Regions from separate parts of the Bacillus cereus group sp. MYBK79-1 genome, predicted to be linked through region 2. Evidence: a T-box and tRNA genes for the amino acid it is inferred to sense, from the RefSeq annotation. Region 2 holds a T-box; the other holds one or more tRNA genes.

Region 1 (12,144 bases), on a different contig from region 2:
TACATAATAAGTAAGGCAAACTTTTTTCAGGCGGAAAGAATAGTACAGCACATAAAAAACATAAAATTGAGCAAATTCTTCCTGCATTTAACCATAATTCCCGGACAACTACATACTCTACACGCCACTCTCTCGCATTTTTCGCTCTACCAATTACATCATATGTCATGGACCCGTATGGAACGAGCAAAATAGGGTATGCAATCGCGATGCACGCTGCATAAATAAGTAATTTTGGGTATGTAACGTTGAATATAACTAAAAATACGACAGCATATAAAATAATGCCTCCAAGCAATATTGCTTTTTTCCGCCACTCTTTCTTTAACATACGAGTGACTAGGTAGTAACATACAAATGATACTGCCGAATTCACTAAGCTATATTTTCCTAATGCAAGCTCGCTATCCGTTGCTAAATACACGTACACGGAAATCACAAAAATAAACGTTCCCTCTCTTAACCCTTGAAAAAAATGAGCACGTGTAATTCTTCCCCAATTTTTATCAATTTTCCGCTCTTTCAATACTTGTACAATTTCATACCGACCTTCACATTCTCTCTTAGATACAAAAAAGCTTAAAATAACAGCAATTGCAAATAACAGTAACGAAAGAAAGAATATGACCGTATAGCCACTCCATTTTTCCATACGTGAAATTGTGTATCCAGCTGCTATCGGTCCAATCATGCCAGAGAAGGATGTAAGAAGCCCTAAAAACCCGTTAAAGAAATCTCTTGTTTCTGGTTCTGTAATCTCAAATGTTAATAAGTTAAACGCGAGCCAGTAAAAACCATATCCGACTCCTAAAAGAGCCCCCATTAATAAAATATAGTGAGAAGCGCTTTTTCCCGCTACTAAAACAACGATAAAAAAAATAGCTAACGTCCCTACGCCTATTCGCAACAAGATTGAGCGGTCAATACGCTTTGCTAATTTCCCACCTATAAGAAATGTGAGAGGCTGTAATACAACGCTGGCCAAATTATATAAGCCAAGATTCACATAATTTTGTGTTTGTTTCCATAAATAAATGTTAACAAACGTATTCGATAAAGAAATTGCGAGCGTGTATAAACCTCCAATAAGGAGCAACAACACTAAATCCCGATTCACTTCAACGTCACCAATTATATGTTTCCACTTCATACACAACTCTCCTTTACTTCATGTTCTAGTCTTCCAAAGACAAGCCCAATTATGTAAAAGGAAAGCATAGAAAAAAGCTAGGAGCATTCTCCTAGCTTTTTTCTATCGTTATTACAATTATTTTGCTTCTTGGTAACGTTTTTCAGCAGCGTTCCAATCTACAACGTTCCAGAATGCACCGATGTAGTCTGGACGACGGTTTTGGTAATTTAAGTAGTACGCATGCTCCCAAACATCTAAACCTACAACTGGAGTTTTGCCTTCAGTTAGAGGAGAATCTTGGTTTGGCGTGCTTGTTACTTCTAACTCGCCATTATTTACTACTAACCAAGCCCAACCAGAACCGAAGCGAGTTGCTCCAGCTTTTGCGAATTCTTCTTTGAATGCATCGAAGCTACCGAATTTTGCTTCAATTGCAGTTGCAAGTTCGCCTACTGGTTGTCCACCGCCGTTTGGAGATAAGATTGTCCAGAAGAATGTATGGTTAGCATGTCCGCCACCATTGTTACGTACTGCTGTACGGATTGCTTCTGGTACTTCGTTTAAGTTTGCAACTAATTCTTCTACGCTTTTGTCAGCTAATTCTGCATGACCTTCTAAAGCAGCGTTTAAGTTTGTAATGTACGTGTTATGATGTTTTGTATGATGGATGTTCATTGTTTCTTTGTCAAAGTGAGGCTCTAAAGCATCATACGCATAAGGTAAATTTGGTAATTCGTGTTTTGCCATTGTTATATTCCTCCCAGTTTATGTATTGCCACTTAAGTGACATACAACTTCATTCTACCCTAATTGCCATAGGGTGCAAACAAATAAATCACATTGTCTTGCTATCATTAAAGTAGCAAAATTCCCACTTCTTTTCAATTAAAATGCTCATATATTCCGTAAAAAAAGCTCCCTTCTACAAGGAAGCTTCTTGATGACATAATAAACATGTGAAATGGATATGGACCCTGTAGGACTCGAACCTACGACCGGACGGTTATGAGCCGTCTGCTCTAACCAGCTGAGCTAAGGGTCCACAATTATGTATGTAACCATATATTAAATAAAGGAATTCCTATCGGATATATCCTTTAAGAAATGTAAGATAAATTTACCATATAGAAAAGAAAAGTGTCAATTGTATTTTTCTCATTCAAAAGAAGAAAATTAATAAAAAGAAATTTAGTTATCTCCACTATATGTAAATATAATATATCTTGAGATTCCCTAGATTCCTACGTTACAATGATTTTATACATACATAAAGGAAGTGAATCTATGTCCATATTTACCCAATTAGCCAAAAGCGTATATTCGCCTAAAGATATGGCGCTATTCCGTTTTCAAAAAATCGGAAAAACCATTTTGTATATTATGCTACTTTGTCTAATCACTACTATTCCAAGAACATTCTTTTACGGTAGCTTTATTCAAGATAGTGTTACCATGGTAAATCAAGCAATTGAAAAAGATTTACCTGATTTTAAAATCGAAAATGGTGAACTTAAAGCTGATATTGAACAACCTATTCAAAAGGAAGAGGGAGATGCTCTTTTCGTATTTGACCCAAATACAACAGATATAGAAAAATATCAGAACAAAACTGGTTTATTTATTTTAAAGGATAAAGTGGTTTCTATAGGAAATGGTCAAACACAAACATACTCCTACAATGATTTATTAGGGACATCTCTTGAGAAGAAAGATTTGCAAGATTTCATTTCTGTATTCGATAGTATTTATCCAATTTTATTAGCCGTTATCGGCGTATTAGTGTACCTATTCCAATTATTTATTACTTTCTTAGGAATTACTTTACTTGCGTTTATAGGTTCTGCTATGAGTGGTCAACGTAAATTATCTTATAAGCAAGTATGGACGTTAACTGCATACAGCTACACAATTCCAACAATCTTCTTTATGATCATGGATTTATTCAAAATTGTTGTACCTGGTTCAACATTCATTTATATCGCAGTTGTTTTAATTGTTCTATACTTAACAATCAAAGAAGTTCCAAAACCGAACGAAAAAAATGCCTAAATAGGCATTTTTTTTTTGGACAAGCATATATTCCTAGCAAAGGAGTGAAGAATATGAAAAGATTAGGTGTATTCTTATTCGTGCTTGTTCTTGGTTATATATTTTATTACGATATAAAAATCGGCACTTTACCGATGTTAAGTTCATATAAAAACACAACCGCTGCCCAAACGATAAAGCAAGAAAATACAGATACAAAACAAAATAAAGAGAACAAAGCAGAAAAAGAAACAGATGTCACTTATAAAACAATTGAAGTCAAAACAGGTGAGACAGTTCTTTCTATTACCGAACAAATTAATAAGAAAAAAATCCCTTCCATCGAAAAGGTAATTGATGACTTTAAACAACTAAACAAAAGTACATCTGCTACAAAAATACAAATTGGAAAGTCTTATAAATTCCCGTTATATCAATAAGCAATCACTTAATCCTTGTCAATTACATAAAGGCGCTGATACAATAGTAAAAGTGAAACCGAGCACTTCGGTTTCTATAGCCCTGTATCACGTATACTTTCATTGATATGAGGGACTAAATAAGAAACTTCTTTTATAAGGAGAGCGATCTATTCGTGAATGAAATGACTCATCGTACAAAAACACGTCCAGTTAAAGTCGGTAATTTAACAATTGGCGGTAATAATGAATTAATTATACAAAGTATGACAACAACAAAAACACATGATGTTGAAGCAACAGTTGCTGAAATTAAACGTTTAGAAGAAGCTGGCTGTCAAGTCGTCCGTGTTGCTGTTCCAGACGAACGCGCGGCAAATGCTATTGCTGATATTAAAAAACAAATCAACATTCCACTTGTTGCTGATATTCATTTTGATTATCGTCTTGCTTTAAAAGCAATTGAAGGTGGCATTGATAAAGTACGTATCAATCCTGGTAACATTGGTCGTCGCCATAAAGTAGAAGCTGTTGTAAATGCGGCAAAAGAACGCGGTATTCCAATTCGTATCGGTGTAAACGCAGGTTCATTAGAGCGTCACATTTTAGAAAAGTACGGATACCCAACTGCAGATGGTATGGTTGAGAGTGCCCTACATCACATTAAAATTTTAGAGGACTTAGATTTCCACGATATTATCGTATCTATGAAAGCCTCTGATGTTAACTTAGCGATTGAAGCATACGAAAAAGCTGCTCGTGCTTTTGATTACCCATTACATTTAGGTATTACAGAATCTGGAACATTATTTGCCGGAACTGTAAAAAGTGCCGCTGGTCTTGGAGCAATCTTAAATAAAGGCATCGGAAACACATTACGTATTTCATTAAGCGCTGACCCAGTTGAAGAAGTAAAAGTTGCGCGTGAACTATTAAAGTCATTCGGCCTTGCATCTAATGCAGCAACACTTATTTCTTGTCCAACTTGCGGTCGTATTGAAATTGATTTAATTAGCATCGCTAACGAGGTAGAAGAATACATCTCTACACTAAAAGTACCAATTAAAGTTGCAGTACTTGGCTGCGCTGTAAACGGTCCTGGTGAAGCTCGTGAAGCTGATATCGGTATTGCCGGTGCACGTGGAGAAGGATTATTATTCCGTAAAGGGCAAGTTGTTCGTAAAGTACCAGAAGAAATAATGGTAGAAGAACTGAAAAAAGAAATCGATGTAATTGCTGCTGAAATGGCTGCTGAACGAGAAAAAGAAAAAGAAAAAGAAAAAGAAACACAAGAACAATAAAAAGAAGGTTGCCACAATATTTGTGGGCAACCTTCTTTTTTACGTAAAAAAAGCTCGTCAGTTATGTAACCGACGAGTTCTTATTTTGCACATTTTGGACAACGGCCATATATTTCAAACTTATGACCGGTTACTTCATAACCGTTAAAATCTTTATTCATAAAATCCATTGGGCAGGAAGTAATCTCTTTCGTCCCCCCGCAATCTAAACAAATAAAATGATGATGATGTTCCATAATAGAACATGTAAAACGAAAATGTTTTTCACCATTTAATTCCGTTTGTTCTAAAACACCGATTTCAGCAAACACCGTTAAGTTACGATAAATCGTATCAAAGCTAAGGCCTGGATAATCATCCTTCATATGCTCTAAAACGTCTTTCGCCGTTAAATAACGATTGTGAGCTGCAAATAACCTGAGCATTTCTTCCCTTTTCCCAGTATGTTTGTATCCTTTATCTTTCATTAGGCGTAAAGCTTCTGTTAGATTCATATCTATCCCTACTTTATGCAGTTTTTTTCTTTTTCCATAAAATCGCACCAATTAAAATAAGAACTGCTATCATAACAATTGTACCACCTGGTGCTAGATCAAGTTGATATGAAGCAAACATCCCACCAATTACTGCAATTTCACCAAATAAAATGGAAAAGAAAATTGTTTGTTTAAATCCATTTGCAATACGAATACTTGCTGCAACTGGTAACGTCATTAATGATGATACGAGAAGAACCCCTACTACACGCATTGATACTGCAATGACAAGAGCAACCAATATAATAAAAATAAAGTGAATCCACTTTGCACTCAAACCAGTTGATACAGCGTATTCCTCATCAAACGATAGTAAAAATAACTCTTTGTATAATAAAGTAATCGTTACAATAACAACAATTGCTACAATGCCGATGATTATTAAATCCGTACTTGTTACAGCACTTACACTCCCAAATAAATAACTAAATAAATCTGTGTTAAATCCATTTGCAAGTGAAATAAAAATAACGCCAATCCCCATTCCTGCTGAAAGAATAATCGGAATTGCTAATTCTTGATAATGTTTATATACAGTACGTAATTTTTCAATTAGTAACGCCCCACCAATAGAAAAAACCATTCCCATATATAATGGATTTAAAAATCCCCCTGTGAAAATTGTTTTTTCTAGTAGTAAACTTGCAGCAATACCCGATAATGTCACGTGGCTTAATGCATCCGCAATAAGCGACATTCGGCGAATGACAACAAATACACCGATAAGCGGTGCAACAAGTCCTATTAAAATCCCTGCATATAAAGAGTTACGTAAAAAGTCATATTGTAAAAAATCTTGTATCATTATATCCTCCCGTGATGCTCATGCTCGTGTTCTAAACGATGAACATGATGTCCATATAAGACGGACATTTCTGCATCTTCTAACTCTCGGAACTTATCTACATTTCCATGGAAATGTAGATGTTGGTTTAAGCATGCAACATGTGTTACCTTCTCAGTAACAGCTCCCATATCATGCGTAACGAGAATTAATGTGATTCCTAACCTTTTGTTTAAATCCTCTAATATCTCATAAAAACTTTCTACATTCTTCACATCGATTCCAACAGTAGGCTCGTCCAAAATAAGTAATTCAGGATCACTAACGAGCGCACGAGCAATAAATACACGCTGTTGTTGTCCACCAGAAAGTTCTCCAATATTGCGCCCTCGAAACTCACTCATCCCCACATCAGCAATTGCTTTTTCTACCTTTTCCTTATCGCTTTTCGTAAAAAAGCGAAACAGCCCTTTTTTCGAAACGAGTCCCATTGACACAACTTCAAAAACAGTTGCCGGAAAACCAGAATTAAAGCTATTTGCCTTTTGCGACACATAACCAACTTTGTTCCATTCTTTAAACTTCTTACTATCAACACCAAACAAACGAATACTTCCCTGTTTTGGCTTTAAAACACCTAATAAACATTTTAGTAAAGTTGATTTCCCAGAACCATTTGGGCCAACTAAACCTAAAAAAGCTCCCTTCGGAACTTGCAAATTAATATCTTCTAACACATTTCGATCTTCATATCGAAATGACAATCCTTCTATTTCTAATATATTATTCATAGCATCTCACCTATTTTAATTCAGAATCATTCCGATTTATATCTACTTGAATTATAGTATAGCTTATTATAGTTGTAAACCAATCTGCATAAAATATATCAATTTTTTCAAGAAACCTTACTATTATAACAAAAAGCAGAGAAAAATTCTCTGCTTTCGAAAAATATTCCTATAAAGTAAAACCTTAATTAAATGAGTCCATCCCCTATCAATTATTCGCCCTCAAATAGCGGGATACATGTTTTAGTGAATAGCCGATTTAAACTTACCACCATTTGTCTCTTGTGTATTCATAATCGTAACAAACGCATTCGCATCAATTTCATACACAATTGATTTTAACTTTGTCACTTCCAGACGCGTTACAACTGCATAAATCACTTCTTTTTCTTTATCCGTGTAACCGCCTTTCGCTACAAGCTTTGTCGTTCCACGACCAAGACGATGCAAAATCGCATTTGATACTTCCTCATATTGATCTGATACAATTAAAACCGCTTTCGTTTCATCTAAACCTTGAATGACTGTATCAATGGTTTTGAATGCGATATAGTACGTCATAACAGAATACATAGCTTGTTCAACACCAAATACAAATGCTGCCCATGCAAAAATGAATAAGTTCACAAACATTACAAATTCGCCAACAGAGAAAGGTAATTTCTTCGTTAATAAAATACCCATAATTTCTGTTCCGTCCATTGATCCACCATGGCGAATAACGAGCCCTACACCAATACCTAAAATAAGACCACCAAACACTGTTGCTAAAATTGGCTCTGTTGTAAATGGCGGAACAGCATGTAACGTTGATTCAATAAACGCTAAAGCTACAATACCGAACGCGGAAGATAGCATGAATGTTTTTCCGATTTGCTTATAACCCGAATACATAAATGGGATATTGAGAATAACGACTAAAGTAGAGAAACTTAACCACCAAATATTAGGAGTAAGATAATCTAATATAAGAGAAATACCAATAATTCCACCATCAATAATTTTATTTGGCATTAAGAATAGTTCAATCGCTACCGCTGCGCATGCTGCCCCAAATATAATCATAACTAAACGATAAATAAGATGGATAACACTTTCTTTTCGATGTTGCTTCTGCTCCATAAGTCCTCCTTATACTCTTTTTCTGTAGTTTTGTCCTTATATTATAACATACGCTTCTTTTTCTCATGAAAAAGAAACTCTATACGAATATGTACAAGCTACGCACTCATATATTTCGATAGAAGAACGCGTGAAGGAGGATAACTCGATGAATCTCATTAAACAACTTGTAAATAAAAAATTAAATCATATTTCTACAAAAGAGTTATTGAAATATAGTAAAGAGTATGAGGTTTCTATTACAACTGCACAAGCTGATCAAATTGTTTTACTTATGAAAGGAAAGAATATTAATATTTACGATAATGACGAACGGCTAGAGCTCTTAAAACAAATAGCAAAAGTAACCTCCCCTGCTACCGCCCAACAAGTAAATACTTTATTTCAGCAACTACTAAAATAAGGAGGGGGAAATCCCCCTCCTTATTGCTTATTGCGCTTTGATTTTCTCAAGAATTCCTTCATCAAAAGTACCATTTTTCAGCATTTCGATTTCTAATTTATATGGCGGCTTCTTATCTTTTTTATCTTCACCTACATATGGCGTTTCAAGAATTTTTGGTACGTGCATTAACTGTGGATGATGTACAATATGATGCAACGCTTTATAACCGATATGACCGAAACCGATATTTTCATGACGGTCCTTTCCTGCGCCGCGTACATTTTTACTATCATTAATATGAAGTACTTGTAAACGATCAATACCAACAATCTTATCAAATTCGTTTAATACACCGTCAAAGTCATTTACAATATCATATCCTGCATCGTGCGTATGGCACGTATCAAAGCATACGGATAGTTTTTCATTATATGTTACACCGTCAATAATCTTTGCAATTTCTTCAAAGCTACGACCGCATTCTGTCCCTTTACCTGCCATCGTTTCTAACGCGATGTTAACCGTCTGATCTGGCGTTAATACTTCATTAAGCCCTTTAATAATTTGTTGAATACCAGCATCCGCTCCTGCCCCAACGTGCGCACCTGGGTGAAGAACGATTTGTTTCGCCACACCTAATGCCGATGTTCTTTCGATTTCCATGCGAAGGAAGTCTACACCTAATTGGAATGTTTCTGGCTTCGTTGTATTCCCGACATTAATAATATATGGCGCATGTACGATAATTTCCTCAATACCGTTTAGTTCCATATGCTTTCTTCCTGCCTCTATATTCAATTCTTCAATTGGTTTTCTTCTTGTATTTTGCGGTGCACCTGTATAAATCATAAACGTTGTTGCACCGTATGAAACAGCCTCTTCACTTGCTGCTAATAACATTTTCTTACCACTCATGGAAACATGAGATCCAATCTTTAACATACAATCACCTCTTCAATATACAATAGATATAATGATAGCATAATTTGTAGAAATATGTAGCGAATTGTTTTTTTCCATTCTCCACTGATTATTATCCCTGACCAATCGGACTTTAATGGGCAGCCCGCCCCCCACCTAACTTCTTTGCTTTCGCTGAATTTTGAGGTGGGGGTCTTACTGCCCATTAAAGCGGGATAAAAAAAGATAAGGGGCTCCCCTTATCTTTTTTTATTGCTGTATTTTTTCTTTACTTTGTCACGTTCTGTTGCAAGTTTACGTTTATAGTTTGGTTTTACTTTTTTCGGCTTTTTAATAACTTTTGTTGCCATAACGTCAAGTTCATCATTTGGTTTCTTACGGCTCTTACGACGACGACGTTCACCTAAATCTGCCCACTCATCTCCGCGTAATTCTACATGCTTGAACTCAATATGACGTTGTTTTTCTAAACTATCTAACGCTTCTTCGTTTGCTGGGTCATAAATCGTCACTGCAATACCTGAATGCCCTGCACGTGCTGTTCTTCCAACGCGGTGAACGAAGAAATCTAAGTCTGATGGAAGTTCGTAGTTAATAACATGACTAATTCCTTCTATATCAATACCACGTGCTGCTAAATCAGTTGCAACAATATATTGGAATTCAAGATCACGAATTTGTTTCATCATTTTTTTACGATCACGCGGTGATAAATCTCCGTGAATTCGTCCAACTTTTAAGCCACGTTCCATTAATCCGTCAGCAACCTGATCCGCCATCTTCTTCGTATTCGTGAAAACAACTGCTAAATACGGTTTAAATTGTAGCAACATTTTGTTCACTAAATCGATTTTGTTACGATGTTTAGAAGGTACTAAATAATGCTCAATATTCCCAGCCGCAACTTGTTTTGGATTGATATGAATATGCTCTGGGTTCTCCATATATTTCTTCAGAAACGGTTTTAGTTTTTGAGGAATTGTTGCAGAGAAAACTAGCATTTGCAAGTTTTTAGGCATGCGTGATGCAATTTTGTCTACATCATGAATGAATCCCATATCAAGCATTAAGTCTGCTTCATCGACAATAATCGTATTTGCTTTATGAACAAATAAGGCTTGCGCTTCCACTAAATCTTTAATACGTCCTGGTGTTCCAACTACAATATGAGGTTGTTTTTTCAACTTTTCAATTGATCGTTGTTTATCAGTTCCACCAATTAAACAACGTGCTGTAATCATTTGATCTTCCGCACAAAACTTTGTTAATTTCACGATTTCTTCGTAAATTTGTTGTGCTAACTCACGAGTAGGTGCTGTAATAACCAGTTGTACTTCTTCACGACCCGGATTAATTCTGTTCAATGTAGGAAGTAAGTATGCATGTGTTTTCCCAGAACCTGTTTGGGATTGTCCAATTACACTTACGCCTTTTTTCACGACCGGGAAAATTTTCTTTTGAATTCCTGTCGGCTCTGTAAAGCGTAGTTCACGAACTGCATCTATTAAAAATGGTTTAAAATCATACTGTGTAAAAGTTTGTTGTGTCATAAGTTACACCTTCTTTCTAAATTTCTACTGCGCGCACAAATCAGTCAAGTCTACATTATATCGAAATCTACAAGTAAAATCCATCTTTAGTTTAGGTTTTTATTTCAAAAACTAACCTCCTTCCCTCTTATTGCATATTGTATGTGTATATACCTAACTGAAGAAAGGAGGATTTCTCACATGTTTCCAAAACCCCATATAAGGCAAATGTATCCGAATCAAGTACAGCAACCTTATACACCATATCCAATTCCACAACTACCACCGATGGCACAAAAAAAGAAAGGCTTCCTTGCCAAGCTCTTTAAAAAACACGATCCAACCGAGCCTTTCATGCAAATGGTTCCGCCTTATCGACAAATGGAAGGGCCGCCACCAATGATGCACCAGCAACCGCCGCCCCAATATCAACAGCACTACCAACAACAATACCCGCAGCGATACTCAGAGCAATATCAACCATACATGCAGCAGCATCCAGAGCAAATGATTCCCCCTCAAATGTATGAATCAAATGAAACACGCGGCGGTGCAACAACTACAGCAACATCAAGTAGCGGCATCGGCAGTTTTTTTGCGAATTTAATTTCGAATCCAACTAATATGATAAACAATATTGAAAAAGTATCCCAAGTCGTTCAATCTGTAAGCCCTGTCGTCGAACAGTACGGTCCTATTATGCGTAACCTACCCAACATTGTTAAAATCCTCACCTCTGGAAAAAGTACGGACGAAGATCCAACTGAAAATCCAGCTGAAGACATAACAGAAAAGGTTGTGGTAGCAACTCCGCCTCCTCCACAAAAAAAAAGAAAAAGAAAAAAAATAGTGATTGAGCCAGTCATAGAAAAAGAAGTACGAGAGGAGCCTGTTCAAAAAATAGCAACAAAACCAAAACTATATGTGTAACAATCCTTTGTTTTCTATCCACTCCTCCTTTATAATGTAAAAGACTATGCACAAAAGTATCCCTTGTTTAGAAGGAGAGGATTACTCATATGAAAATTGTTAAAATTTCCCCTCGTGGTTATTGCTACGGTGTTGTGGACGCGATGGTTATTGCACGTAACGCCGCATTAGATACATCATTACCAAGACCTATTTATATTTTAGGTATGATTGTTCACAACAAACATGTAACAGATGCATTCGAAGAAGATGGCATCATTACATTA
Region 2 (12,144 bases):
ATTTTAATGTTTGTTCAAGATGAAGTGCGTAAGTTAGGAGTAAAGCAAGTAGCTTCTGGCTATGTACTAACTGGTGGAATTGCTTCTATGCCGGGTGTTCTTGATCTTGCATATGATATTTTACATGAAAATGTTCGTATAGCGACTCCGGATTATATTGGTGTGCGTGAGCCCCAATATACAAGTGGAGTAGGATTAATTAAACATTCTTATCAAAAAGCTAAATTACGTGGAAAAAATGTGCAGGAAAAGCAAGAACATTTTGAACCAGTACCAGCACCAGCACCAACGCCGGTACAACAGCAACCTGCGAAACAAAAAACTCGTAATCAAAACAATAATAATCAAAATGATGACCGTATGATGTCAAAAGTAAAACGTGTATTCCGTTATTTATGGGATTAAAATTGGACACGAAAAATGAGGTTCTAGGGGGATTTCGACATGTTAGAGTTTGATACTACTCAAGATCAATTAGCGAATATAAAAGTTATCGGTGTCGGCGGTGGCGGAAACAATGCTGTAAACCGTATGATTGAACACGGTGTACAAGGTGTAGACTTTATCGCTGTGAATACTGATGCACAAGCATTAAATCTATCAAAAGCTGAAACAAAAATGCAAATTGGTGGAAAATTAACACGTGGACTTGGTGCAGGTGCAAACCCTGAAGTAGGGAAAAAAGCTGCAGAAGAAAGTAAAGAACAGATCCAAGAAGCACTTCGTGGTGCAGATATGGTCTTCGTAACTGCTGGTATGGGTGGCGGAACTGGAACTGGTGCAGCTCCAGTTGTTGCTCAAGTTGCAAAAGAATTGGGTGCATTAACAGTTGGTGTTGTAACACGTCCATTTACATTTGAAGGACGTAAGCGTGCAACACAAGCAGCATCTGGTATTGCGGCATTTAAAGAAAATGTAGATACACTTATTGTAATTCCAAACGATCGCTTATTAGAGATTGTTGATAAAAATACGCCGATGTTAGAAGCATTCCGTGAAGCAGATAACGTATTACGTCAAGGTGTTCAAGGTATTTCTGATTTAATTGCAACACCAGGTTTAATTAACTTAGACTTTGCAGACGTAAAGACAATTATGTCTAATAGAGGTTCTGCTTTAATGGGTATTGGTTCTGGTAATGGAGAAAATCGTGCTGCTGAAGCTGCGAAAAAAGCGATTTCGAGTCCATTATTAGAAACATCTATTGATGGAGCTCAAGGTGTTATCATGAACATTACGGGTGGAGCTAACTTAAGCTTATATGAAGTACAAGAAGCGGCAGACATTGTAGCTTCAGCTTCAGATCCAGAAGTAAATATGATCTTCGGTTCTGTTATTAATGAAGGATTAAAAGATGATATCGTTGTAACTGTAATTGCAACTGGTTTTGATGATAGTGCTGCGACGCAGCCACCAAAACCAATTATTCGTCCGACTGCGAATCATACGCAACAACAGCAACAGCAAGTAGCTCAACCTTCAAAACAACGTGAAGTTAAGCGTGAAATGAAACGTGAAGAGCCGGTTGTGCATGAGCGTCATACAGATTCAGATGACATCGATATTCCAGCATTCTTACGTAACCGTCGTAGACGATAAAAGAAAAGGAGCTTTCATGCTCCTTTTTTGTTTTATACAGGAAAAAGATCTGCTAAGCAGGTCTTTTTTTATTTTATCCCGCTTTAATGGGCAGTAAGACCCCCACCTCAAAATTCAGCGAAAGCAAAGAATTTAGGTGGGGGATCAACTGCCCATAAAAGTCCGATTGGTTCAACTAATAATCAGTGGGGAATGAAGAAAACCCCCACTGATTAAAGCTTCACTTTATATAATTCGATTTATCCCGCTATTTGCCGGGCAGTAAGACCCCAATCTGAAAATTTAGCGAAAGCAAAGATGTTAGGTGGGGGATGGGCTGCCCGTAAAAGCCCGATTGGTGAGGGCTGATTAAAGTTTCACTTTATATGTAAGCAAAAAAGTATAATATTTTAGTCTATGAAACATATACTTTTATTTTTTACCGACAGATTCTGTCTAGAAAGCACAAAATAACAAAAAAACACCTCCGCAAATTGACACACTTTCCTATTGGATATGCATTATACTAGTCTCAACTTAAAAAAAGAGGTGAATTGTTTGGTTGTTTACGCCGACGTTGTTTGGTTGTTAAACGCCTGCATTGATTTTCTTTTACTTTTATTAACAGCTACCGTGTTAAAAAAGAAGATCAAAAGATGGAGGCTTGTGTTAGGGGCATTTATAGGTTCAACCATTGTTATTTTTGCCTTTACTCCTTTTGCTTCTATGATGACACATCCAATTATGAAACTACTGTACTCGTTACTTATTGTGTATACAGCATTTGGGTTCACAACGTTTAGAAACTATGCACAAACTGTTTTTACTTTTTACTTTGTAACCTTTATGGTTGGTGGAGGGTTAATTGGGACTCATTTCTTTTTGCAAACGAATGAAATGGTAAATGGATTGGTTCAATCTCAATCAATTTCTTACGGTGATCCAATTAGCTGGTTGTTTGTTGTTTTTGGTTTTCCAGTAATATATTATTTTTCTAAAAAGCGTATTGAAAGCGTAGAGGTTACAAAAATACACTATGATCAAATTGTGAAATTGAAAATTCAATTAGCTGAAGAGGAACTAGAACTCGCAGGTTTAATTGATAGTGGGAACCAACTTTACGACCCGTTAACAAAAACACCCGTTATGATTATGCATATTTCATCATTAGAGCATTGCTTGCCAGCTTGGTTAACAGAACAAGTTTATTCCAAAACAGAGATTCCTCAAATACCAGAAAATGATTCTGGGTGGGCGACAAAATTACGCTTAATTCCTTTCCGAGCAGTAGGAGTAGAGAATCAATTTTTATGGGCAATTAAGCCAGACAGTGTGCAAATTTATCATGAAGGTAGCTCGATTGTAGTCAGCAAAGTATTGATTGGATTAAATACACAACAGTTGTCAACCAATGGAGAGTATCAATGTATTGTGCATCCGAAAATGTTAATTTCGCAAAAAATGGTAATTGCTTAATAATGGGAGGCGGGATAATATGATGAAATTAAAATTTTATTTAGTATACCTTTGGTATAAAGTATTGCTGAAATTAGGAATTAAGACCGATGAAATTTATTACATTGGTGGAAGTGAAGCGTTGCCACCACCATTAACGAAAGAAGAAGAGGAAGTTCTTTTGAATAAATTGCCAAAAGGAGATCAGGCAGCAAGATCGTTACTGATTGAACGCAACTTACGGTTAGTTGTATATATAGCAAGAAAGTTTGAAAATACAGGGATAAATATTGAAGACTTGATTAGTATAGGAACAATCGGCCTTATTAAAGCAGTGAATACATTTAATCCGGAAAAGAAAATAAAATTAGCAACATATGCCTCACGTTGTATAGAGAATGAAATTTTAATGCATTTGCGCCGGAATAATAAAAATCGTTCAGAAGTTTCTTTTGACGAACCGCTTAACATCGATTGGGATGGGAATGAACTTTTGTTATCAGATGTATTAGGTACAGATGATGATATTATTACAAAAGATTTAGAAGCTACTGTAGATCGTCATCTTCTAATGAAAGCATTGCATCAATTAAATGATCGTGAAAAACAAATTATGGAACTTCGGTTTGGGCTTGCTGGAGAAGAGGAAAAGACGCAAAAAGATGTGGCGGATATGCTTGGGATTTCACAGTCATACATTTCGCGTTTAGAAAAAAGAATCATAAAAAGATTACGAAAAGAATTTAATAAAATGGTGTAAAGAAAAAGACCAGCCATTATCTAGGCTGGTCTTTTTCTCTTTCGTTGTATGAGAAGAGACAACGGAAATGAAAAATGAAGAGAAAACCGCATGCATAAAATCCCCTTCAAAGGAAATACTTTACACTGTACAGCAACTCCCGATAGGAGGGAACACTTTGACGAGAAACAAAGTAGAAATTTGCGGTGTTGATACAGCTAAACTTCCCGTACTAAAAAATGATGAAATGCGTAAATTATTTCGTGAAATGCAAAGTGGAGAGATAAGCGCAAGAGAGAAATTAGTGAATGGAAACTTACGTCTTGTACTGAGCGTCATCCAAAGATTTAATAACAGAGGAGAATATGTTGACGATTTATTTCAAGTTGGTTGCATCGGACTTATGAAATCGATTGATAACTTTGATTTAGGCCAAAATGTAAAATTTTCAACGTATGCTGTGCCGATGATTATTGGGGAAATACGCAGATATTTGCGTGATAACAATCCGATTCGCGTATCTCGATCATTACGAGATATTGCGTATAAAGCGTTACAAGTAAGAGAGAAATTGATTGCAGAGAATTCAAAAGAACCAACAGCAATGGATATTGCAAAAGTGCTTGAAGTGACTCATGAAGAAATTGTTTTTGCATTAGATGCGATTCAAGATCCAGTTTCATTATTTGAACCGATTTATAACGATGGGGGAGATCCTATCTTTGTTATGGATCAGTTAAGTGATGAAAAACAAAAGGACGAGCAGTGGGTTGAAGAGTTAGCACTGAAAGAAGGGATGAAGCGTTTAAATGATCGTGAGAAAATGATTATTCGAAAACGTTTCTTTCAAGGAAAGACACAAATGGAAGTTGCAGAAGAAATTGGGATTTCTCAAGCACAAGTGTCACGTTTAGAGAAATCAGCTATTAGACAAATGAATAAAACGATTCAAGGATAAGGTTTCACCATTTATGGTGAAACCTTTTTATATGTAATATAGTTTGTCTTCGCTCATAGTAGGGAAGCTGTGTTCATATAATGAAAATAATATGGGATTAGTAGAGGGTGCTTCCTGTTAATTTGAGAAACAGTGTTTTTTCAATTCGTCATATATAAGGGAGAGGATGAAAATGATAAGAATTTCGGAGTTGCAGATGAAAGAGATAATAAATGTTTCAGATGGAAAAAGGCTTGGGAATATTGGAGACATTGAAATTGATATGAACACAGGGAAGATCGGGTCTATTATTATTTCTAAACAGGCGCGTATGTTGGGGATTTTTGGGAAGGATGTAGAAATTGTAATTCCTTGGGAGGAAATTATGAAAATTGGGGAAGATGTCATACTTGTTAGAGTAAATCCTGTTAATTCTGTAACAGAATCAATACAAACACCGACAATTTCATAAAGAATATTACAAATTCCTCTTTTTTTTTTGTTGGCATTATGAAAAAATAAAAGTATGGTAAAATAGACAGGAAGTACCATGCTTTTTTATGTTATTTTAATTAAAAGGAGCCGCTTTGTTATGAGAGAACCCTTTAAATATGTGGACGGTATACTGTATTTACAAGCGTGGAAAGAACTTGGAAACATTACTGCTGGATTTACGACAAAAGATGGTGGGGTAAGTACGGGCTCCTTTCATGCGATGAATTTAGGATTACATGTGAATGATATCGTGGAGAACGTTCATGAAAACAGACGCATTTTAGCAAATAAGTTAAAAAAACCATTAGAAAACTGGATTTGCTCTGAACAAGTTCATGATCATCATGTTGAAAAAGTAGGACAAGAGGAAAAAGGAAGTGGCGTCTATTCATATGAAGACGGCATTTCAAAAACAGATGGCATTTATACGACTAATAATGATGTTCTTCTAACATCATGTTACGCGGATTGTGTTCCACTCTATTTTTATGCGCCATCACATGGTATGATAGGACTTGCGCATGCTGGATGGAAAGGGACTGTAAAAGAGATTGCAAAGGAAATGATTCAAAACTGGAATGCAGAAGGGGTTTCAAGCGATGAAATTCATGTTGCAATTGGACCAGCAATTGGATCTTGTTGTTACGTTGTTGATGATAGAGTGTTAACAGCAGCAGAGCAAGTAGTAAACGGTTCTGTCCCTTATAAAAAAATTTCTGATGGGCAGTACGCAATTAATTTAAAAGAAATTAATCGTATATTATGTGTACAAGCAGGCATAAAAGAAGAGAATATTGTAATGTCATCTCTTTGTACAAGCTGTGAAGAACAATTGTTTTTCTCTCATCGTCGTGATCAAGGTAAGACAGGGAGAATGTTGAGTTTCATAGGTTTTAAGGAGGAAGAAAGCAAGTGACAGTACAAAAAAATTTAACAACTGTAAACGAAGCAATTAAACAATCTTGCGCACGAGCGGGACGTTCGTTGCAAGATATTAAACTCGTTGCAGTTACAAAAACGGTAGGAATTGAAAAGACAAACGAGGTAATTGAAGCTGGAATTAGTGATTTAGGTGAAAATAGAAATGAAGGTTTCTTACAGAAGTACGAACATTTCGGTAAGAAAGTGAATTGGCATTTTATTGGATCATTACAAACGAGAAAAGTAAAAGAAATCATTAATGAAATTGATTATTTACATTCGTTAGATCGACTTTCACTTGCAAAAGAAATTCAAAAACGTGCTGATAAGAAAGTGAAATGTTTTATTCAAGTGAAAACATCATCTGAAGAATCAAAGCAAGGATTGGCAATAGAAGAAACCGTTTCTTTCATTCAAAGTTTGCAAGAATTGGATAAGATTGAAGTGGTTGGATTAATGACAATGGCTCCGTTTACAGAAGAAGAGGAAGAAATCAGACGCTGTTTTAAGGAGTTACGTATGCTACAAACAGAGGTGCAGGAGCTAGAATTATTACATGCGCCATGTAAAGAATTATCAATGGGAATGTCTAATGATTACACGATTGCAATTGAAGAAGGTGCTACATATATTCGTTTGGGGACGATTTTAGTAGGAAAAGCGTAAAAGGAAGGAGAATCTTATTATGAGTTGGTCAAAAGTAAAATACTTCTTTTTTGATACACCGGAAGAAAAAGAAGCAGCTCAATATAGTTATGAAAAGGAGCAAACAGACATGAAGAAGCAGCAAGATCCGCCAGAACAACAAGATGTTACGTTTCCAAAAGCGCAACCGAAACAAAATGTTGTGAGCATTGAAACGGCAAAGCAATCTTCAAAAGTTGTTTTATTAGAACCACGCACATATTCGGAAGCGCAAGGGATTTCGGACCATTTAAAAGGTAGACGAGCTGTTGTGATTAATTTACAACGAATGTCTACTGATCAAGCTGTACGTATCGTTGACTTTTTAAGTGGTACTGTATACGCTATAGGCGGGGATATTCAAAAAATAGGACCGAAAACATTTATGTGTACACCTGAAAATGTAGATATTGTTGGTGCAATTTCAGAGTTATTCGGTGAAGAAGAAGACACAAATATAAAGAGGTGGTAATACGCCATGGAAACAGTTTTAAGGCTTTTAGTTTATGCTATCGAGATTTACTCGTGGGCACTTATTATTTACATTCTCCTATCATGGTTCCCAGGTGCAAAGGAATCAACTTTCGGAGATATTCTTGCGCGTATTTGTGAACCGTATTTAGAACCATTTCGCAGATTTATTCCGCCGCTTGGTATGATTGATATCTCTCCGCTCGTTGCGATTTTCACGTTAAAGCTTGCTACGAATGGTTTAATAAGTATATTCAACTATTTCTTATAGTAAGAGGTTAAATAAATGAGCATCTATGAACATTTCAGACCCGATGAAGAGGTCTTTGTGGATAAGGTGTTAGAGTGGAAGCAAGCAGCGGAGTACCATCAAGTGAAGTTAACAGACTTCCTTGATCCAAGACAACAACAAATTGTCACTATGGTAATAGGAAAAGGGGATGTTACTGTACAATTTGATGGTGCAACGCCACATGCAGAGCGTAAGAGAGCACTCATTTATCCGGACTATCTAGTAGTGAATGAAGAGGAATTTCAAGTAGAAGTATTGGAAATTGACTATCCTTCCAAGTTTTATACACTAGAACATAGGCAAATATTAGGTACATTTATGTCTCTTGGTTTAACGAGAGAAAAATGTGGTGATATTTTGCTTCAAGAAGATCGTGCCCAAATTGTAGTTGCCAAAGAAGTTGTATCTTATATTGAGATGAACTTACAATCTATAGGGAAAGTGAAAGTTTCCTTATCATCAGTGCAAGGAGAGAAAATTCTACAGATGCAAGAAACGTGGGGAGAGAAATCTGGAACGGTTTCTTCACTTCGTTTAGATGTTATGTTAGCTGAAATGTTACATATATCCAGACAAAAAGTACAACCTTTCATAAAAAATGGTTTAGTAAAAGTGAATTGGAAAACAGTGGAGCAAACTTCTTATGAATGTTATCCAGGAGATGTTTTTTCAGTGAGAGGATATGGACGAAGTAAATTGTTTTCTGTAGAAGGTAGAACAAAGCGCGACAAATGGAGAATTTTGTATGGTATACTAAAATGATTGGTTTTTTAGAAGGAAATCCTCCTATTTTGTCGAAGAAAAGATATAATTGAAAGAGGAAATTTAGATAACTACTTGGAGGTGGCGTTGTGCCGTTAACACCATTAGATATTCATAACAAAGAATTTGGTCGCGGATTCCGTGGCTATGATGAAGATCAAGTAAATGAGTTTCTTGATCAAATTATCAAAGATTATGAATTAGTCATTCGTGAGAAAAAAGCTTTAGAAGAAAAAGTTGCGCAATTAGAAGGGAAGTTAGATCATTTCTCTAATATTGAAGATACGTTAAACAAATCTATCGTCGTTGCACAAGAAGCAGCGGAAGAAGTAAAACGTAATGCGCAAAAAGAAGCAAAATTAATCGTACGTGAAGCTGAAAAGAATGCAGACCGTATTATTAACGAAGCGTTAGTAAAATCAAGAAAAGTTGCTTTTGATATTGAAGAGTTAAAGAAACAAGCGAAAGTATTCCGCACTCGTTTCCGTATGTTATTAGAAACACAGCTTGAAATGTTAAACAACGATGATTGGGATAAGCTAATTGAGTTAGAAGACGAAGTAGATGAACTGTTGAAAAAAGAAGAAACAGTGTAAGCTTGACGTTTTTCTCATTATTACATATAATTTTAAACAACATATTTATTAAGAAAAACGAAGATAGGGATAAGTACCTTTTTCATACCTTATATAGCGAACTGAGGATGGTGTAAGCTCAGGATAAGGAGATAATGGGGAATATCACCCTGGAGTTCCGCGCTGAACAAATAGAGTAAGCGTAGGCGTATATTCGCGTTAAGAATATAAAGAGGATTGTATACATACGTATAGGATCTACTAGGGTGGTACCGCGGGAGACTTTCTCGTCCCTTTTTGGGATGAGAAGGTCTCTTTTTTATTCCGTTTTTTAAGTGTTTCTTTTATACATGTAAGGAGGAATTGAGCATGGAGTACAAAAATACATTACTAATGCCAAAAACAGAGTTCCCAATGCGTGGGAATTTACCAAAACGTGAGCCTGCAATGCAAGAACAGTGGGCTGAAATGAATATTTATGAAAAGGTACAAGAACATACGAAAGGTCGTCCTTTATTTGTACTGCATGATGGACCTCCATATGCGAATGGTGACATTCATATGGGACATGCATTAAATAAAGTGTTAAAAGACTTTATTGTTCGTTATAAATCAATGACTGGTTACTGCGCACCATATGTACCGGGTTGGGATACACACGGTTTACCAATTGAGCAAGCTTTAACAAATAAAGGTGTAAAGCGTAAAGAAATGACAGTTGCTGAGTTCCGTAAGTTATGTGCAGAGTATGCATATGAACAAGTAGAACGTCAACGTGAACAATTTAAGTGTTTAGGTGTACGTGCAGATTGGGATAACCCATATATTACTTTAGAGCCGGCTTATGAAGCACAACAAATTAAAGTGTTTGGTGATATGGCGAAAAAAGGTTATATCTATAAAGGACAAAAACCAGTTTACTGGTCTCCAACGAGTGAATCAGCTTTAGCAGAAGCTGAAATTGAATACCAAGATAAAAAATCAGCATCTATTTACGTAGCATTCCCTGTAAAAGATGGAAAGAACGTATTAGAAGGTGATGAGAAATTCATTATCTGGACAACAACACCTTGGACGTTACCTGCAAACTTAGGTATTTCTGTTCACCCAGAACTTGAATACGCTATTGTAAAAATAAATGATGAAAAATATATTATTGCTTCTGAACTATTTGAGACAGTTGCAAAAACGTTAGAGTGGGAAAATGCTGAAGTTGTGAAAACGGTAAAAGGTAGCGAACTTGAGTACACAGTTGCAAAACATCCATTCTACGATCGTGATTCATTAGTTATGCTAGGGGATCACGTAACAACAGATGCAGGTACAGGTTGTGTTCATACAGCACCAGGACACGGGGAAGATGACTTCGTTGTTGGTAAAAAGTATGGATTAGAAGTACTTTGCCCAGTTGATGATAAAGGTGTATTAACAAATGAAGCACCTGGATTTGAAGGCTTATTCTATGATAAAGCTAACAAGCCAATTACAGAAAAATTAGAAGAAGTAGGCGCGTTACTGAAACTAACATTCATTACGCATTCATACCCACATGATTGGAGAACGAAAAAACCAATTATTTTCCGTGCGACAGCACAGTGGTTTGCATCTATTGAAGCGTTCCGTAAAGAATTATTAGAAGCTGTTGCGGAAACAAAATGGGTACCAGCATGGGGAGAAACTCGTCTTCATAATATGGTTCGTGACCGTGGTGACTGGTGTATTTCTCGTCAGCGTGCATGGGGTGTGCCAATCCCTGTATTCTATGCAGAGAATGGTGACCCAATTATTACAGATGAAACAATTAACCATGTAGCAGAGTTATTCCGTGAGCACGGTTCTAACGTATGGTTCGAGCGTGAAGCGAAAGATCTATTACCAGAAGGATTTACACATACAGGTAGCCCGAATGGTGAATTCCGTAAAGAAACAGACATCATGGATGTATGGTTCGATTCAGGTTCTTCTCACCAAGCGGTATTAGAAGAGCGCGAAGACTTACAACGTCCAGCAGATTTATATTTAGAAGGATCTGACCAGTATCGTGGTTGGTTTAACTCTTCATTATCAACAGCAGTTGCTGTAACAGGTAAAGCTCCATATAAAGGTGTACTAAGCCATGGTTTCGTATTAGATGGTGAAGGACGTAAAATGAGTAAGTCGATTGGAAACATCGTCGTACCGAAGAAAATTATGGATCAATTAGGTGGAGATATTTTACGCTTATGGGTATCTTCGGTTGACTATCAATCTGATGTACGTATTTCAGATGATATTTTAAAACAAGTAGCAGAAGTGTATCGTAAAATCCGTAACACATTCCGTTTCTTATTAGGGAACTTAGATGACTTTAAGCCAAGTGAAAATACAGTAGCTGTAGCTGAACTTCGTGAAGTAGATCGTTACATGTTAGTGAAATTAAATGACTTAATTACAAAAGTAAAAGAAGCATATGAAACATACGACTTCGCTGCTGTGTATCATGCAATTCATAACTTCTGTACAATTGATTTAAGTTCATTCTACTTAGATTTTGCAAAAGACATTTTATACATTGAAGGTGCAAACCATGAAGATCGTCGTGCAATTCAAACTGTATTATATGATGTTCTTGTTGCATTGACGAAACTTGTAACTCCAATCTTACCGCATACAGCTGATGAAGTATGGCCATACATTCCAGGTGTAACAGAAGAAAGTGTACAATTAACTAATATGCCAGAAGCTGTACAATTAGATGGTGAGGAAGCATTAAAAACAAAATGGGATGCATTTATGACATTGCGTGATGACGTATTAAAAGCGTTAGAAGTAGCTCGTAATGAAAAAGTAATCGGTAAGTCATTAAATGCAAGTATTACGCTATATCCAACTGCAGAAATGAAAGCTATGTTAGAGTCTATTAGTGAAGACTTAAAGCAATTATTCATCGTTTCTGAGTATAAACTTGGTGGCATGATGGAAGAAGCGCCAGCAGATGCGCCGAAGTATGAGCATACAGCCGTTGTTGTTGCTCAAGCAACTGGTGAAACATGTGAACGTTGTTGGGTAGTTTCAGAAACAATTGGTAAAGATGCTGAACATGAAACATTATGTGAGCGTTGTGCGACAGTTGTTAAAGAAAACTACGTAAAATAATAAAAAAACTGACTGTGCATAAGTGCAGTCAGTTTTTTTATTGACGATATATTGAAATAACTTTCACTCTCTTTCCTATGAAGGAAAAATGTGTGTGAGG

What was found. The T-box of region 2 lies ahead of ileS2 (isoleucine--tRNA ligase). A T-box ahead of a tRNA ligase gene usually reads a tRNA of that ligase, here a tRNA-Ile.
Positions count from the first base shown of each region.
Region 1: it encodes a tRNA-Ile, which carries the amino acid that the T-box ahead of ileS2 (isoleucine--tRNA ligase) is inferred to sense. The anticodon was not compared.

Region 1 covers NZ_JBQAEO010000010.1:66,907-79,050, reverse strand. Annotated here, with positions in the region: gene ACTFOB_RS16900 (MFS transporter) at 1-1,150, opposite strand, end outside; gene sodA (superoxide dismutase [Mn]) at 1,268-1,879, opposite strand; tRNA gene ACTFOB_RS16890 (tRNA-Ile) at 2,101-2,174, opposite strand; gene ACTFOB_RS16885 (DUF1189 domain-containing protein) at 2,417-3,181, shown strand; gene ACTFOB_RS16880 (hypothetical protein) at 3,235-3,600, shown strand; gene ispG (flavodoxin-dependent (E)-4-hydroxy-3-methylbut-2-enyl-diphosphate synthase) at 3,765-4,880, shown strand; gene ACTFOB_RS16870 (Fur family transcriptional regulator) at 4,961-5,374, opposite strand; gene ACTFOB_RS16865 (metal ABC transporter permease) at 5,388-6,221, opposite strand; gene ACTFOB_RS16860 (metal ABC transporter ATP-binding protein) at 6,221-6,991, opposite strand; gene ACTFOB_RS16855 (YitT family protein) at 7,235-8,113, opposite strand; gene ACTFOB_RS16850 (DUF2624 domain-containing protein) at 8,262-8,516, shown strand; gene ACTFOB_RS16845 (deoxyribonuclease IV) at 8,544-9,440, opposite strand; gene ACTFOB_RS16840 (DEAD/DEAH box helicase) at 9,659-10,969, opposite strand; gene vrrA (VrrA/YqfQ family protein) at 11,150-11,878, shown strand; gene ACTFOB_RS16830 (4-hydroxy-3-methylbut-2-enyl diphosphate reductase) at 11,968-12,144, shown strand, end outside.
Region 2 covers NZ_JBQAEO010000005.1:131,316-143,459, forward strand. Annotated here, with positions in the region: gene ftsA (cell division protein FtsA) at 1-405, shown strand, start outside; gene ftsZ (cell division protein FtsZ) at 445-1,599, shown strand; gene spoIIGA (sigma-E processing peptidase SpoIIGA) at 2,137-3,054, shown strand; gene sigE (RNA polymerase sporulation sigma factor SigE) at 3,074-3,793, shown strand; gene sigG (RNA polymerase sporulation sigma factor SigG) at 3,951-4,730, shown strand; gene ACTFOB_RS11120 (YlmC/YmxH family sporulation protein) at 4,903-5,181, shown strand; gene pgeF (peptidoglycan editing factor PgeF) at 5,302-6,120, shown strand; gene ACTFOB_RS11130 (YggS family pyridoxal phosphate-dependent enzyme) at 6,117-6,791, shown strand; gene ACTFOB_RS11135 (cell division protein SepF) at 6,811-7,281, shown strand; gene ACTFOB_RS11140 (YggT family protein) at 7,288-7,551, shown strand; gene ACTFOB_RS11145 (RNA-binding protein) at 7,567-8,334, shown strand; gene divIVA (septum site-determining protein DivIVA) at 8,424-8,930, shown strand; T-box leader at 8,982-9,207, shown strand; gene ileS2 (isoleucine--tRNA ligase) at 9,279-12,044, shown strand.